DNA from 2 places in the Pseudarthrobacter sp. NIBRBAC000502770 genome. Region 1 is predicted to be linked to the other one. Evidence: riboswitches for the same ligand, from Rfam matches in the RefSeq annotation. Region 1 holds a riboswitch; the other holds the start of a gene.
What was found. A riboswitch is a leader RNA that binds a small molecule or an ion and turns the genes downstream of it on or off. The one in region 1 is predicted to bind S-adenosylmethionine.
Positions count from the first base shown of each region.

Region 2: it holds a riboswitch for S-adenosylmethionine, as region 1 does, so the genes downstream of both, NIBR502770_RS16435 (DUF1737 domain-containing protein) here and NIBR502770_RS04060 (bifunctional o-acetylhomoserine/o-acetylserine sulfhydrylase) in region 1, are expected to answer to the same signal.

Region 1 covers NZ_CP041198.1:818,927-826,624, reverse strand. The annotation lists gene NIBR502770_RS04060 (bifunctional o-acetylhomoserine/o-acetylserine sulfhydrylase) at 63-1,385, opposite strand; SAM riboswitch class IV at 1,429-1,544, opposite strand; gene NIBR502770_RS04055 (VOC family protein) at 1,705-2,343, shown strand; gene NIBR502770_RS04050 (HNH endonuclease signature motif containing protein) at 2,657-4,405, shown strand; gene NIBR502770_RS04045 (CPBP family intramembrane glutamic endopeptidase) at 4,909-5,688, opposite strand; gene NIBR502770_RS04040 (DeoR/GlpR family DNA-binding transcription regulator) at 5,754-6,542, opposite strand; gene hutI (imidazolonepropionase) at 6,644-7,698, opposite strand, start outside.
Region 2 covers NZ_CP041198.1:3,429,892-3,437,589, reverse strand. The annotation lists gene NIBR502770_RS16450 (glutamate--cysteine ligase) at 1-1,190, shown strand, start outside; gene NIBR502770_RS16445 (O-succinylhomoserine sulfhydrylase) at 1,319-2,527, opposite strand; gene NIBR502770_RS16440 (rhodanese-like domain-containing protein) at 2,528-2,938, opposite strand; gene NIBR502770_RS16435 (DUF1737 domain-containing protein) at 2,935-3,210, opposite strand; SAM riboswitch class IV at 3,224-3,339, opposite strand; gene opgC (OpgC domain-containing protein) at 3,506-5,974, shown strand; gene NIBR502770_RS16425 (hypothetical protein) at 6,091-6,345, opposite strand; gene NIBR502770_RS16420 (TetR/AcrR family transcriptional regulator C-terminal domain-containing protein) at 6,571-7,275, shown strand; gene NIBR502770_RS16415 (pyridoxamine 5'-phosphate oxidase family protein) at 7,315-7,698, opposite strand, start outside.

The sequences.
Region 1 (7,698 bases):
GTATGACTGGTTGTGACTTCCCGGCTTGCCGGCCGGCACGTGCTGCGCCCTCGCGGTTGGGTCTAGGCGCCGGTGCCCTTGGCGGCCCGGAAGCCTGCCTCCAGGTCAGCCAGGATGTCGTCGATGTGCTCCAAACCGACGGAAAGCCGGACCAGGCCCGGGTGAACGCCGGCCACAACCTGCTGCTCCGGCGAAAGCTGGCTGTGCGTGGTCGACGCCGGGTGGATGACCAGGGAGCGCACGTCGCCGATGTTGGCCACGTGGGAGTGCAGCTCGAGTGCGTCGACGAAGCGCTTGCCGGCTTCCGCGCCGCCGGCCAGGTTGAAGGCGACCACGGCGCCCGTTCCCTTTGGCCCGTACTTGCGGCCACGCTCGTACCAGGGGCTGGACGGCAGCCCCGCGTAGGCGACGGATTCGACGTCGTCCCTTGCCTCCAGCCAGCGCGCAACCTCCGTGGCGTTCGCAACGTGGCGCTCCACCCGCAGGCTCAAGGTCTCCAGGCCTTGGGAAATCAGGAACGCGTTGAAGGGCGAGACCGCGGAGCCAAGGTCGCGCAGCAACTGCACCCGGGCCTTGAGGATGTAGGAGAGGTTGGCGCCGAGCGCGCCGCCTTCGCCGAGGTCGCGTGCGTAGACCAGGCCGTTATAGGTGGGGTCCGGGGTGTTGAAGCCGGGGTACCGTTCCGGGTCCTTGCCGAAATCGAACCTGCCGGAATCGACGATGACGCCGGCGATGGCCGAGCCATGGCCGCCCAGGTATTTGGTGGCCGAGTGGATGACGATGTCCGCGCCCCACTCCAATGGGCGGATCAGGTAGGGGGTTGAAAGGGTGTTGTCCACGATCAGGGGCACGCCGGCCTGGTGCGCCACTTCGGAGATGCCCTCAATATCAAGGACGTCCTGGCGCGGGTTGGACACCACTTCACCGAAGAAGAGCTTGGTATTGGGCTGCACGGCGTCGCGCCACTGGTCCAGGTTGTCAGGATCAGCCACGAAGGTCACCGAGATGCCGAACTTCTTCAACGTGTGGGCGAACAGGTTGTAGGTTCCGCCGTAAAGACTGGGGCTGGCCACTATATGGTCGCCTGCCTCGGCGATGTTCAGCACTGCGAACGTCTCCGCGGCCTGGCCGGAGCTCAGCAGCAATGCCGCCAGGCCGCCTTCAAGGCTTGCGATCCGTTGCTCGACGGCGTCCTGGGTGGGATTGCCGATGCGGGTGTAGATGGGTGCAAGTTCGGCCAGGGCGAAGCGGTTGGCCGCGCTCTCGGCACTGGGGAACACGAAGGACGTGGTCTGGTAGATGGGAAGGGCGCGGGCTCCGGTGGCGCTGTCAGGCTCCTGGCCGGCATGGATCTGGCGGGTTTCGAAGGACCATCCGTTGGACATCTCAGTCTCCTATGACATGGGCCCGGCATGCTGGGAGCACCACGGGCCGCGCTTGCTCTCCGGCCATTGCCGGACAGCCTGGTCCTCACCCGGGGCACCCCACCGCGGATGGAGGGTTGCCGGCCAGCGAGCCGGGGCTTGGCGCTGGCACTCATGACCTGGGCCCAGTCTAGGAACTTCAATCCGGCCCGGACAGCATTGTGACGAACATGGTCTTGGCGCAGGCCCAGGGGCATTTGGACAGGGACGGCGGCCACCCAAAATGCCAGTAAGGGTACCCTTAGCTGAGAGCCCGATCACAAAGTGCCAAGATGTTCGCATGCGCATGGATCACGTCTCTTACGCCTGTGAACACGATGGCCTCGCGGCCACTACCGAACGTATTGCAACTGCCCTCGGCGTTGAGGCAGTGAAGGGTGGCGTACACCCCCGCTTCGGAACCCGGAATATGATCATCCCCCTGGCGGGCCACAAGTACCTCGAAGTCGTCGAGGTCCTTGACCACCCGGCGTCGGACAAGGCACCGTTCGGGCAGGCAGTGCGTGCCCGCTCCGCTGCCGGTGGCGGCTGGATGGGCTGGTGCGTCGAAGTGGACGACCTCGCCCCCTTCGAGGAACGCCTGGGCCGCGCTGCCGTGAACGGCAACCGCAAGTTCCCGGACGGCCGCGAGCTGGTCTGGAAGCAAATTGGCATCCTGGGCCTCATCGCCGATCCCCAGGTGCCGTACATGCTCAAGTGGGAGGGCGACCCCTCCCTCCACCCGTCCCACGCTTACGAGAGCAACCTCAAGATGAGCTGCCTGACCATCGCCGGTTCCGCCTCGCGCGTCACCGAGTGGCTCGGTGAGCCCGTGGAGAAGCCGCTCGAGGACGTTGCGGTGGAATGGGTGGCCCCGCACGGTACGCCGGGCATCCTCTCGGTCACCTTTGAGACCGCCAACGGAGCCGTCACCATCTGACCCTTCCCATTCCTCCCGGACCACTCCGGGGAGGTCCCCGGGTTGTGCCCGGGCAAACTTCGGCCGCCATTGGGTGGTGACAACGGCGTCACCACCCAATGGCGGCCGAATCCATTTAAGCGGTGGCTGAGGGTCGCGTCTTTTTCTACGCCACGCGTGCTCTTTTTCGCGCCACACATTTGGGCTGCGGCATGCAACCTTCGCGTCGAAAACGTACGACGACGGCGGCCCGCTTCGGTGCGCCGGCTCACCTGCGCAGGCAGCGCCACCGGTTTGATCTGTAATTGTCAGACCCCCGTTGGATGCTGTGGGTATGGGAATCGGCGGTGGTCTTGGGGTGATGTTGGAGGGTGTTCGTGCCTCTGTTGCTGCCCTGGATGCGCTGGAGCGGGAGGACGCTTCCCTGGCATCCGGTTTGGATGTTGGTTTCGGTGTTGGTGCTGGTGTGGATGTGTTGCAGCGGCGCTATGAGATCCGGTTGGAGCGGCTGGAGCTTACGTCCCGTTTGGAGGCGCAGCTTGCAGGGGTGAAGGCACGGGACGCCGCCGACGCCGCCGGGTTCCAGGAGGCGATGACCCCGCCGGACGCCTCGGTCCAGGACCGCACGTACGCGCAGATGTCGGTGGTGGAGGAGATCGCTGCGGTCTTGACGGTTAGTTCCGGGGCAGCGGGCGCGTTGGTGGAGCAGTCCCGCCGGATTTGTGCCCTGCCGCTGGTGTTCGAGGCCCTGTCCACCGGGGACGTGTCGTGGCAGCATGCACGGATTGTCGCGGACGAAACCGAAGGCCTTGACGCTGTCGGGGCTGCCGGGCTGGTGGCGCATTTCTTCGACCCTGCCGCGCCCGATGCCGCCCGGGGTGCCGCGCCCGGTGAACTGGTCCCGTCCCGGTTCCGGGCCAAGGTCCGGGGCTGGCGGGAGCGCCATCATCCGGAATCGATCGAGAAGCGCCATGTAAAGGGTGTGGCGGACCGTCGGATGGAGTACACCCCGGACCGGGACGGCATGGCCTGGGTCTCCCTCTACCTTCGCGGCGATACCGCGTGCGCGATCTGGAACCGGACCACCGCCACCGCCCGCGGCCTCCAAGGCACCAACGAACCCCGAACCCTCACCCAACTCCGCCCCGACATCGCCGCCAGCCTCCTCCTCGGCGCCGGCATGACGTCCGGCGTCCAGGAAACCGCCGCCGGCGCCGGCGAAGACGTGCCCGATCCCGGCGCCCCGGGCACGCAGAGTTCGGGCACGCAGAGTTCGGGCACACAGGCTGTCACAGAGATCGGTAAGGTCCCCATCCCGCGGGCCGACGTGCTGGTCACCGTGCCCGTGTTCTCGCTCCTCGGCCTCACCGACGAACCAGCAGAGCTGGATGGTTTCGGCCCGATCCCTGCATCGATGGCCCGCAGACTCGTCGCCGGCGGGGCGGAGTCGTTCTACCGGGTCCTGGTCGACCCGCGGGACGGTGCACACCTGGAAATCGGCCGCAAAAACTACCGGCTTACCGGGTCCATCAAACACTGGATCAGGCTGCGCGATGCCCAATGCACCTTCCCCGGCTGCACCAACAAGACCCCCGACAACGAAACAGACCACCTCCAAGCGTGGGAACACGGCGGCACCACCGGAACCAGCAACCTCGCACAGCTCTGCCCCAAACACCATCGGCTCAAACACCACAGCCAATGGACCCCCGATCCGGCCACGAGCAAGGACCCACCGGGCTGGACCTCACCCACCGGACGCCACTACAACCCCGACCAGCAGGATTCAGAACCAACCCACTGGCCACCGGGAAGCCTGCCGGCGCACGCTGTTCGGGGTGCCGTTGTGGCAGGGGTTGAATTGGGGGCCACCGGGCCAGTCGAGGACGGGCAGTGGCAGCAGCTCCTCGCATCGATGCCGCCGTGGTCTGATCCTCCTGTCGAAGAACCACCAAGTGAGGACCTTCTGGACCCCGGCGAGCTTCGCCCCGCGGATCCCCTGTGGGATGAGTTCCATGCCAGGTTTTACGAGCTGCCCGCTGACCCGCAGGCGGACTGGCAGCTGCTGCTGCACCTGATGTGAGGGCAGAAAACAGCGCGCAGGCCGTGGCCGGAGTTAGGGGCCGCCCAGCAGGCCGCAGCCAACATTTCTTTCGGCAGTTCTCACGACGATGAATACTCGGGCCTCGTCGGAGGAGGGCGCGGCGAGGATGTCGGCTCCACCGGCGGTTTTGCCTTGGACCGTCAGGAGGGAAACATCAGTCCGTGCGGGCTCCGGGTCAGGAGCGCAGTTGTACTCGCGCCCGGCAAACTGGACTTTGGAAGGAACCTCTCGAGGCCAGAGCACCCAGTCCGACGTTTGTTCATGGATGCTCCACAATCGCCCGGTGAGCAAACATCCGGCCAACGCCAAGACGGCACTCCCCAAGGCCAATCCGTGTCGTAGTCCCCCGCCCATGCTGCAAGACTTCACGAAGGCATGCCTGGAATCAACAAGAACCCGTAACTAGGGCTACTGCAGGCCGGACCACCGCCCAGCGGTCGTTCAGTCGGGACCGGCAGACCGCGGCGGCCATAGCTGTTCAGCTACCCCAGCCCCACGGCCTTGCCGAAGAGGCTGAAGCCGACGAATGCCACGATGTCCAGCAGCGCGTGGGCGATGACCAGCGGCATGACGCGCTTGGTGCGCGTATAGAGCCAGGCGAAGACCACCCCCATCACAGCGTTGCCAATGAAGGGACCGAAGCCTTGGTAAAGGTGGTAGCTGCCACGCAGCACGGAGCTCACGGCGATGGCCAGTGGCGTGCTCCAGCCGAACTTGCCGAAGCGGTCCATCAGGTACCCCACCACGATGACTTCCTCGAGCACCGCGTGGCGCATCGCCGAGAGGACCAGGACTGGAACGGTCCACCAGTAGGCGTCCAGGGCACTGGGGATGATGGCTGTGGTGATGCCGAGCGCCCGGCCGGCCGAATAGAGCCCCAAGGACGGTATCCCAATCAGCGCGGCCAGCCCCAGGCCTTGCAGCAGGTCCATTCCGGGCCGGGCGAAGTTGAACCCCAGCTTCTGGAATGCTGAACCGGAGTTCCGTGCGTCGCCGGGGGAAGCTTGGCGCTGGTCGGTGAGGAAGTAGAGAACCAGCAGCACAGGAACCAGCGCAAAGATGATGTCGAGCAGCTGGTACGTCAGGTCGAAATACTCGCGGGTGCTCTGCGAGCGGTTCAGGGTGGACGTGCCCTCGGCCAGCGGGGCGCGGGTCATCTTGTCGAGCAGCTGCACCACGGAGTAGATGGCGGACTGGCCCAGGGACAGTCCCAGGACGATCCAGACTTCGAGCCGCAGTCGACGGCGGGAGGGAACCAGCATGTTCCCATCTTGCCTTCAGTTTCTGGATCCTGCCTGACGGAACTCCCCCCAGCCTCCCGGGAGTATCAGGCAGGTGCCACGATCACTTCCGTGCCGTTGGCTTCAAAGGCTGCCTTGTCGCGCGCAGAGATCCCGGAATCGGTGATCAGGCGGGTGAAGTCGTACCCGTCCATCGTGGCAAAGGCCCGCACGCCGACTTTGGAGGAATCAGCCAGGACGTAGGACACCCGGGCGCGGGAAGCCAGCAGGGCATTGACGGAGGCCTCGCCCTCCCCCGTGTTGGTGGGTCCCACCTCCGGGTCGATGCCGTTGACACCGATGAAGGCGATGTCCAGCACCACCTTCTGCATGATGATGTCCGTGTAGGGGCCCACGAGCTCATACGATCGCGGGTTGAGGATGCCGCCTGTCACCATCACCTTGATATTGGGCCGGACCGCCAACTGGCCCGCAATGTTGATGGCGTTCGTTACGACCGTGAGCGTCGGCTGGTTGGAGGGTGCATTCAGGTCCTCCCGGGTGGCCAGGATCTGTGCAAGCGCGGTGCTGGTGGTGCCTCCGCAGAGACCAATGACGGCGCCCGGCCGGATTAGGGCCGCGGCGCACTGCGCGATCTGTTCCTTCGCTTCGGCATGGTCGTCGCGGTTGTAACGTCCGGGCAGGTCATACGCCAGGGCGCCGGCGGTGGCACCGCCGCGCGTCCGCGTCAGCAGGCGGCGCTTGGCAAGGCTGTCCAGGTCGCGCCGGGCCGTGGCAGGGGAGACGTTGAGGGTGCTGACGATCTCGTCGACTTCTACCTGGCCGGTCCTGGCGAGCAGGTCCAGAATCGCTGTCAGCCGGTCGGTGCGTGTCATGCAAGCGGGCCTTTCGATACATCAGCCACCGCTTCGGGATGACGTTTCCTGATTCTAACCATACGGAAAAGATCAGGAACAATCATACAGCAGGAGTCCCGCTAACGCTCCCGCACCCCCGCCCGCCACACAGCGTACGTCAATGGCATCCCGGGCCGGTAAGCGAGATGGGTCGCGGATGGCGCATTCAACAGGTGCAGGTCGGCCCGGTGTCCGACGGCGATGGATCCCACGGCGCGTTCGCCGTCGGTGTCCCGGCCGGCTTCCTTGTGCAACGCCAGCGCACCGCCGTAGGTAGCGGCACGGACGGCCTCGTGCACGCTCAGGCGCATCTGGAGCACTGCCGTTGTCACGCAAAAAGCCATGGAGCTGGTGTACGACGTGCCGGGGTTGCAGTTGGACGCCAGTGCCACCTGCACCCCCGCGTCGAGAAGTTCGCGGGCGGGAGCCAACGGCTGGCGGGTGGAGAGGTCGCAGGCAGGAAGGCACGTGGCAACGGTGCCACGCTCCCCCGTTCCCACGGCCGGGTCCCAGCCGGACCAGGACGACGCCAGGGCTTTCACGTCCTGCGCGGCTAAGTAGTTCACGTGGTCCACGCTGGCCGCGCCAAGCTCCACGGCCAGCTGTACGCCGGGGCCCTCGCCGAGCTGGTTGCCGTGGACCCTCAGGCCCAGGCCGGCCTCGCGGCAGGCCATGAGCACACGGCGGGATTGCTCGGCGTTGAACGCACCCTCCTCGCAGAACACATCGGCCCACTGGACATAAGGGCGGACCGCAGCGAGCATCGGCCCGCAGACCAGGTCTGTGTATTCCTCCGGGTCCTGCCCGGCTGGAACCAGGTGTGCCCCAAGGTAGGTCACCTGGTCCGCAATGGTGGAGGCAATACGCGCGCTCCGGGCCTCGTGCTCAACGTCCAGGCCGTAGCCGGTCTTGGTTTCCAGGTAGGTGGTGCCCTGCGAGACTGCTTCGGCAACCCGCCCCATGGCCAGGCGGGTGAGATCGAAATCGGACGTGGCGCGCGTGGCGTTCATGGTGACGGCGATGCCACCGGCAGCGTAGGCCTCCCCGGCCATCCGGGCTTCGAATTCTGCGGTGCGGTCCCCGGCGAACAGCAGGTGGCTGTGGGAGTCCACCCATCCTGGCAGCATGGCCCGGC
Region 2 (7,698 bases), 1.8 Mb from region 1:
TTGATCCGGAGTCCGGGGAGCCGCTTGCCCTGGCCGATGCCCTCCTCGCTGGCCGGCGCGTGGCAGCCGATGATGCGCCGGTGGAGCTGGAAAGCCGCCATGCCGGCAACCAGGCGGATTACGACGACGAGATGGGCTTGAGTGCCGAGCTCAAGCTTGAGCAGATCGAGACACAGACCCGGCCGTGCACCGACTACGGAAGCCTGCTGGAACAGATCCGGGCCGGCCGGGCGCTGGCGGACCAGGCTGCCCAAAAGCACGGGGCCCGGGTTGCGGCGCTCGCCACCTCTCCCGTGGCCTCGCCCAGCCACACCACGCCGGACCCGCGCTATGCCAGGATGCTGGAACGCTTTGGCCTCACCGCCCAGGAGCAGCTGACCTGCGGTTTCCACGTCCACACCTTCATTGAATCGCCGGAGGAAGGCGTGGCGGTCCTGGACCGGATCCGCGACAAGCTGGCGGTGCTCACGGCACTGAGCGCCAACTCGCCATTTTGGAATGGCGTCCCCACCGGTTTCGAAAGCTACCGGACCCAGGCCTGGAACCGCTGGCCCACTGCGGGCCCGGCAGGTATTTACGGGACGTATCCCGCGTACCGCCGCGTGGTGACCCGGCTGCTGGACAGCGGCGTCATGCTCGATGAGGGCATGCTGTATTTCGACGCCCGTCTCTCCCGGAACCATCCGACGGTGGAAGTGCGGGTGGCGGACGTGTGCCTCCGTGCCGGGGACGCAGCCCTCATCGCGGTGCTGGTACGGGCATTGGTGGAATCCGCGGGCCGGGAATGGCGCGAGGACGTGGATCCCGCGCCTGTACCCACAGTCCTGCTGCGGATGGCGTCCTGGCAGGCCAGCAGCGCCGGGCTGAGCGGCGAACTCCTGGACTTCGGCAACTTCAGGCCCGCACCGGCCGCGGACGTGGTCCGTTCCCTGGTGGACTACCTTGCCCCCGTCCTGGCCGAACAGGGGGAGCTGGCCCTGGCCAGGCAGGGGGTGGAGGACATCATTTCCCGCGGAACCGGGGCCGCTGAACAGCGCCGTGCCCGCGACAAGGCCCTGGCGGGGCAGCCGCCTGAGGACATGGGGTTCGGTGCCGTGGTGCGGCAGGCCGTCCACCTGACGATGCGCGACACGCTGGACCTGTCAGACATGGCGGACACGCCCGAGCTGCTGCGCGTGCGGCAGGCCTGACCTGCCGCTTGGGTTGCCGGTCCGCGGCATGCATATTCCTTTTCGACGCGCACACTCCTTTGCGCACGCCGCATTCCGTGCGCGCCAGGGAATCTGCGCGTCGAAAACGGGGAGGCGCGTCGAAAAGGCTAGATCTGCTTCAGCGCCTGCTCGAGGTCGCGGAGGAGGTCATCCGGGTCCTCGAGCCCCACCGAGAGCCGCACCACGCCGTCGCTGAGCCCAATGGCGGCCCGCCCCTCCGGGCCCATGGCGCGGTGGGTGGTGGTGGCCGGGTGCGTGATCAGGGACTTGGCATCACCGAGGTTGTTGGAAATATCGATGATCCGCAGCCCGTCCAGGAGGGCGAATGCCGCTTCCTTGCCGGAGCGCCCGCCGGTCGGGGCCAGTTCGAAGGTCAGGACCGTTCCGCCGGCACTCATCTGCTTGGCGGCCAGCCCGTACTGCGGGTGCGACTTCAGGAGCGGATACTTCACCCAGCCTACCGCCGGCTGTTCCTCGAGCCATTCAGCCAGCCGCAGCGCGGTGGCGGACGAGTGGTTGACGCGCAGGCCCATGGTTTCCAGGCCCTTGGTCAGGACCCAGGCGTTGAAGGCGGACAGTGCGGGGCCGGTATGGCGCATCAGCTGCTTGACGGGTCCGTCGATGAATTCCTTGGTGCCCAGGATGGCACCGCCCATCACCCTGCCCTGCCCATCGATGTGCTTGGTACCCGAGTAGACGATGACGTCGGCGCCGAGGTCCCCGCAGCGCTGCAGCAGGGGAGTGGCAAAGACGTTGTCAGCCACCACGGTGGCGCCGGCCGCATGCGCCAGCTCACTGACGGCGGCGATGTCGACGATTTCCTGCATGGGGTTGGACGGGGACTCGAAGAAGACGGCGGTGGTGGGCTTGGACAGGGCTTCGCGCCACTGGTCCAGGTCCGGACCGTCCACGAAGACCGTTTCCACACCCCAGCGCGGGAGGATCTCGTTCAGGATCACAAAGCACGAACCGAACAGCGAACGGGCAGCCACCACGCGGTCGCCGGCAGCCAGCAGGGCACCCAGCGCGGTGAACACGGCAGACATGCCCGACGCCGTCGCAAAGCAGGCTTCGGTGCCTTCCAGCAGCCTGAGCCGTTCCTGGAAGGTGGCAACGGACGGGTTGCCGTAGCGGGAGTAGACAAAGCGCTCGTCCTCGCCGGTGAACGCGCGTTCAGCTGCCGCAGCGGATTCGTAGACGAAGCCGGAGTTCAGGAAGATGGCCTCGGACGTTTCCTGGAAGTTGGAGCGGTCCAGGCCGCCGCGGACTGCCTGCGTATCGGGGTTCCAGCCGGGGGCGTCTGGGTTGAAGGTCACTTAGTTCTTTCCGAGGTTGGTGGGGAGGCCGCGGTTCTTCCAGCCGTTGACGGTGCGTTCGCCGTAGCGGTCCGGCTCGCCTTCGAAGCCCTCCAGCACGTTGTAGGCGGTAAAACCGGCCTGGGTGGCGGCAGTTGCAGCCGCGATGGACCGCTGGCCGGAGCGGCAGAGGAAGAGCAGTTCCGCCTGGGGATCCTCCGGCGCCTGCGCCTGGAGGTCCTTGACGAAGTCGGGATTGGGGATGCCGCCGGGGAAGGTCCACTGGATGAACAGGGGATCGTTGTCCGTGGCCTTGGTGTCCGGGATGCCGATGTGGGCCCATTCGCCCTCGGTGCGGACGTCCACCAGGATGGCGCCCTGCTCCAGCTTGGCCCATGCTTCCTGGGGCGTCAGGTCTCCGGCGTAGCTCATGCGTGGCCCTCGCCGTCGAAATCGCCTTCAAGGCCGGCGTCGAGCTGGTCCACCGCTGTGGCGACGGCGGCATCGGCTGAGGCGATGGCGGCCGGAAGGACGATTGCCTGCGCCACGATGACGCTGGTGCCGTTGAAAGTAGCTGCCGGGCTGCCGTGCAGCACGTAGCCGTCGGCGAGTGCGGCGGAGATCCGCTCGCAGAATTCACGGGTGTCCGCGCCGGTTATCAGGCGGTAGGACAGTCTTTCGTCAAGGGCGGGTGCGTCGGACACGACGGATCTCCTTCTCTCACGCTTGCAGCTCGAATCGGTCGATATGCCGAGTATTCACCTGAGGCACCCCGCCGCGAAAGGGAGGGTTGCCGACCGGCAAGTCAGGGCTTGGCGCCGGTACTCATTACTCCCCAAAAACGTAACACCTGCCGCGCCAAGCCGCATCGCCGACGTCGTCATGTTCCGTCATTGAGCTGCCCGCCATGCGGCACGTAGCCTGCTGCGGACCGATAAGGTTCATACCGGGGGCGCCGCCCCGTATCCAGAGCAATGAGTACCGGGGGTCCTTGTCAGCATGCGGGCACACGTATCGCACCACCGCGCCGCCATCCGGCGTAACCGTCCGCGTTCCGCCGCGTCCTTCCTGGCCGCGGTTCTCATCGCCCTCCTGGCAGTGGTGGCCCCGGCAGCCCCGGCGCAGGCGGCCGGCCCCGCGCCGGACAGGGGCAAACCCTGGCTGGGGGCGGTCCTCGAATGGGGTGAGGATACCGCCGCGGGCTTCAGCGACCGGCTGGGCGCAACCCCGGCGCTCTACGGCCATGACATCACCATGCCGTACCGCGAATCCGAGCGGAATGACATCGGGGGCTTCCTGCAGCAGACCGCAGCGAAGGGCGCCCACGCCATGCTCACGGTCAAGCCGTCCGTGCCGCTGGACCAGCTCGGCGCCGCGGAGGCGGAAGCGTTCGCAGCGCAGGTGCGCGACCTGACCGCGGGATTCAAGGGCCAACTGCTGGTCCGCTTTGCCCCCGACATGAACGCCAGCTGGGTGGCCTGGGGCCAGCAGCCGGCTGCGTACCGGCAGGCTTTCCAAGCGGTGTCGGCAGCCTTCAGGAAGGACGACGGCGGCCGGGCCACCATGGTGTGGGCGCCCTACCTGGGGAAGGACTACCCCTTCGACCGGAACAGGAATGCGCCACAGCCGGGAAGCGACGGGTTTTCCCTCCTGGATACAAATGGGGACGGAACCTGGAACGGGAGCGACAGCGCCTATGCCCCGTATTACCCGGGCGACGACGCGGTGGACTGGGTGGGGTTGGCCGCCTACCATGACGACACTGCCGGCGCGGCCGCCGTCAACTCCCTGCCGCACGCCGGCGAACTCGAAGACATGCTGACGGCCTCCGGCAACGAAAACTTCTACGGTACCTACGCCGAAGGACACAAAAAGCCCTTCCTGCTCCAGACCTCGGCCTTCTACAGCCCTGCATCCGGCGGGGCGCCCGAGGCGGACATCAAAACGCGCTGGTGGGACCAGGTGGTGGCAACTGCCACCTCTCCGCATTTCGCCGGAACGGCCGCCGTGGTGTGGGACGAACGGACCAGCACGCGGGACACCGGCGTAGCAAGCATCAGCTGGCTGCTCACGGGAAGCCCGGACATCGCCAAAACTGCCCTGGACCGGTTGAAGGCATCGCCCATGGTCACCGGGCCTGTCACGGATGTGGCGTCCGCAGGCACGTATGTCCGCGCCAACACACTTGCGGGCGCCGCCCCGTGGACCGTTGCTGCCGCCATGGTCATCCTCCTGGTGGCCCTGTGGCAGGTTCCGCGCCGGATCAACGCTGCCACGGCCTGGAGTTACCAGGATCCTTCTGCCAGGGATTCGCGGGTGGACCTGCTGCGCGGAATGGCCATTGTCTTCGTGGTGGTCAACCACCTGGGCATGGCCTCGCTGTTCCAGCTGCTCACCCAGGAGGCGGTGGGCTTCGTATCAGGCGCTGAGTTGTTTGTCCTGTTCTCCGGCCTGGTGGTGGGCATGGTGTACGGCCCCAAAGCGAAGGAGGATTTCGGCCGGGTGGTGGACCTGACGTCCCGCCGTGCCGGGAAGCTCTATGTCACTGCCCTGGCCGTGCTGGTCGGCGTCTTCCTGCTGTCGCTGCTCCCGTTCTTCCACACCGAGGCCCTGACCACGTTCGTGGACCAGGGAACCGGCGGCGCCGGGCACAGCGGCGCGGGCCGGACCTACGACCTGTACGCGGGCATGTCGTCGCTGTTCCAGTTCCCCGTGCCGCCGCAGGTGCTTCCGGCCATCGTGCTGCTGCAGTTCGGGCCCTGGCAGTTCAACGTCATGGGCCTTTACGTGGTGCTCCTGCTGGCCAGCCCCCTGATCCTGGCGGCACTCAACCGCGGCAAGGCCATCTGGGTGTTGCTGGCGTCCCTGGCCGTGTATGCGGTCGGGGCCGTAACCAGGGTCAGGCTCCTGCCATCGCAGTTCGAGGATTCGTTCCCCCTGTTGGTATGGCAGGTACTCTTTGTCGTCGGCCTGGTTGTCGGCTACCACCGCCGCAGCATAGTCGCCTGGCTGTCGGCGCACACCTGGGTGGTGGCAGCCTGCACCGCAGCGGCGTTCGCGCTGGCCTTCCTGTCCTGGGGCAACCCGTACCTGGCCAACAACTATGACGTCCGGCTGGCGCTCATGCCGGACGCCGCCTACCGGGCCATGTATGACGCGCTGTTCGGCCGGACCTACGTGGCGCCCGGCCGCCTGCTCAACGTCCTGGTCTTGGTGGTGGCCGCCTACGCCTTCCTTAGCGCCTACTGGAAACCAGTGCAGCGGGCCCTGGGTTGGTTCCTGATCCCGCTGGGCCGCGCCACGCTCTACGTATTCATCATGCACGTGGTGCTGATCGCCGTCGTGGCCAACATCCCGGCGCTGCAGCAGCAGAGCATCTTCCTCAACACCGTCGCCTACGCCGTGGTGCTGGGCCTTCTGTGGGTGATGGTCCGAGCCAGGTTCCTCTTCCGGATTATTCCCACCTAGGCGGCAGCGGGGACGTCCCGGGGCATGAAAAATGCTGTGGCACATATGTCAAGTGCCACAGCATCTGATGGTGGGGCGCCGGTTACCCGGCGCCCCATCTGACAGCCCGTTGGGGCTTAGACCAGCCGTGGGTAACTGGTCATGATGTAGTCCGCGGCGGCGGGCCCCTTCATGCGCAGTCCGTTCCGGCGGGCGGAGACCCGGTGTTTCATGGCAGCCCAGAAGCTGGACTCGGTGCCGGCCGGCTGCTCGTTGACGAAGCACCAGCTGGTGTACAGCCCAAAGAGGCGGTCACGGTCGAGGCTTGATTCGGAGGCCTGGTCGGCGTAGGTGGCTTCGTGGAGGAAAAGATCAAACTGCGAATTGGCCATGACGGCGTCCCTTCGCTCGGTGCGCGGTGCCGCCGTTCGGCTACAGCAGCAAAACCCTCGATGCCCTGCACGGGGGCGGTGGGTCTGTAGGTTCGATCCCATCAGGAGAACTTGGGAATATCAGCGTTCTTGAGGCATGTCTACGCTGTAGACTTTACTCGTAGACTACAACTGAGGCAACCGTATTGAATAAATCAGCCGGCTGCCCCCAGTAAGGATCAAATAATGACTTCAGCCAATACTTCGGGAACGGCGGGCACCAAGCCGAGGCTGAGCAGGGACCTGGTACTGGCCAAAGCGCTGGAGCTGGTGGACGCCGAGGGCCTGGACGCGCTGACCATGCGCCGCCTTGGGCAGGAGCTTGGCCGGGACCCGATGAGCCTTTACCGCTATGCCCAGAACCGTGCAGCTTTGTTGGATGGAGTTACGGAGTTGGTGCTCAACCAGCTCCGCATCCATCCGGAGGACCCCGACTGGAAGGCCCAGCTGCGCGGGATTGCCCATGGCCTGCGAACGCTTGCCCTCCAGCACCCCAATGTTGTGCCGCTGCTGGTCACCCGGCCCCTGTCCACGCCCCTCGGCCTTAGGCCGCTGGGCACGCTGCGTCCCTTGGAACAGATCCTGTCCCTTCTCGGCGCTGCAGGATTCGGTGCGGCCGATGCACTCCACGTCTACCGCGCCTACTACGGCTTCCTCTACGGACACATCCTGAACGAACTGCAGGAGTACGTGGTGGACCCTGAAGAGAACGAGGTGCTGCTGCGGCTGGGGCTCCACCGGCTGCCCGCGAAGGAGTTCCCCAAGCTTCGTGCACTGGCTCCGGCCCTGTCTGAGTACGACGGCGAGGCGGAGCTTGACCAGGGACTTGGCATCCTGCTGTCCGGGCTGGAAGCCCAGCTGTCACGCCAGGCGGCCGGCCCCGCCGCCTGACGCTCCGGGCCTTGTGGAGGCGGTATTACCGGGCGTGGCCTATTCGAAGGACGCCCGACGACGGTCCTGCAGGCGGGTGTTCCAGATGTCCGGCTTGTTGACGCGGAACCGGCGCCCCGTCAGGGCTTTGGCGTTAAGCCGGACGTAGTTGGCCTTTTCGCCCGGCTGCCAAGGTTCCAGGCCCAGCCCGTCCACGGCATCTTTCACGCCCTGGTCCTCGATGATCTCCGTTTCGCCGCGCACCACCACGCTCCAGGCCTGTTCGGAGGCAGGGTCGTAGCCGTCGATTTCCAGGGCTGCCGGACGTTCCATCCGGGCGCCCCACAGCTTTGAACCGGGTGCGGTGCGGAAGACGATGCTGCGCAGGTGGACAGCGTAGTTCACGGGGAAGATCTCGGGATGTTCGTCCACCACGATGGCCAA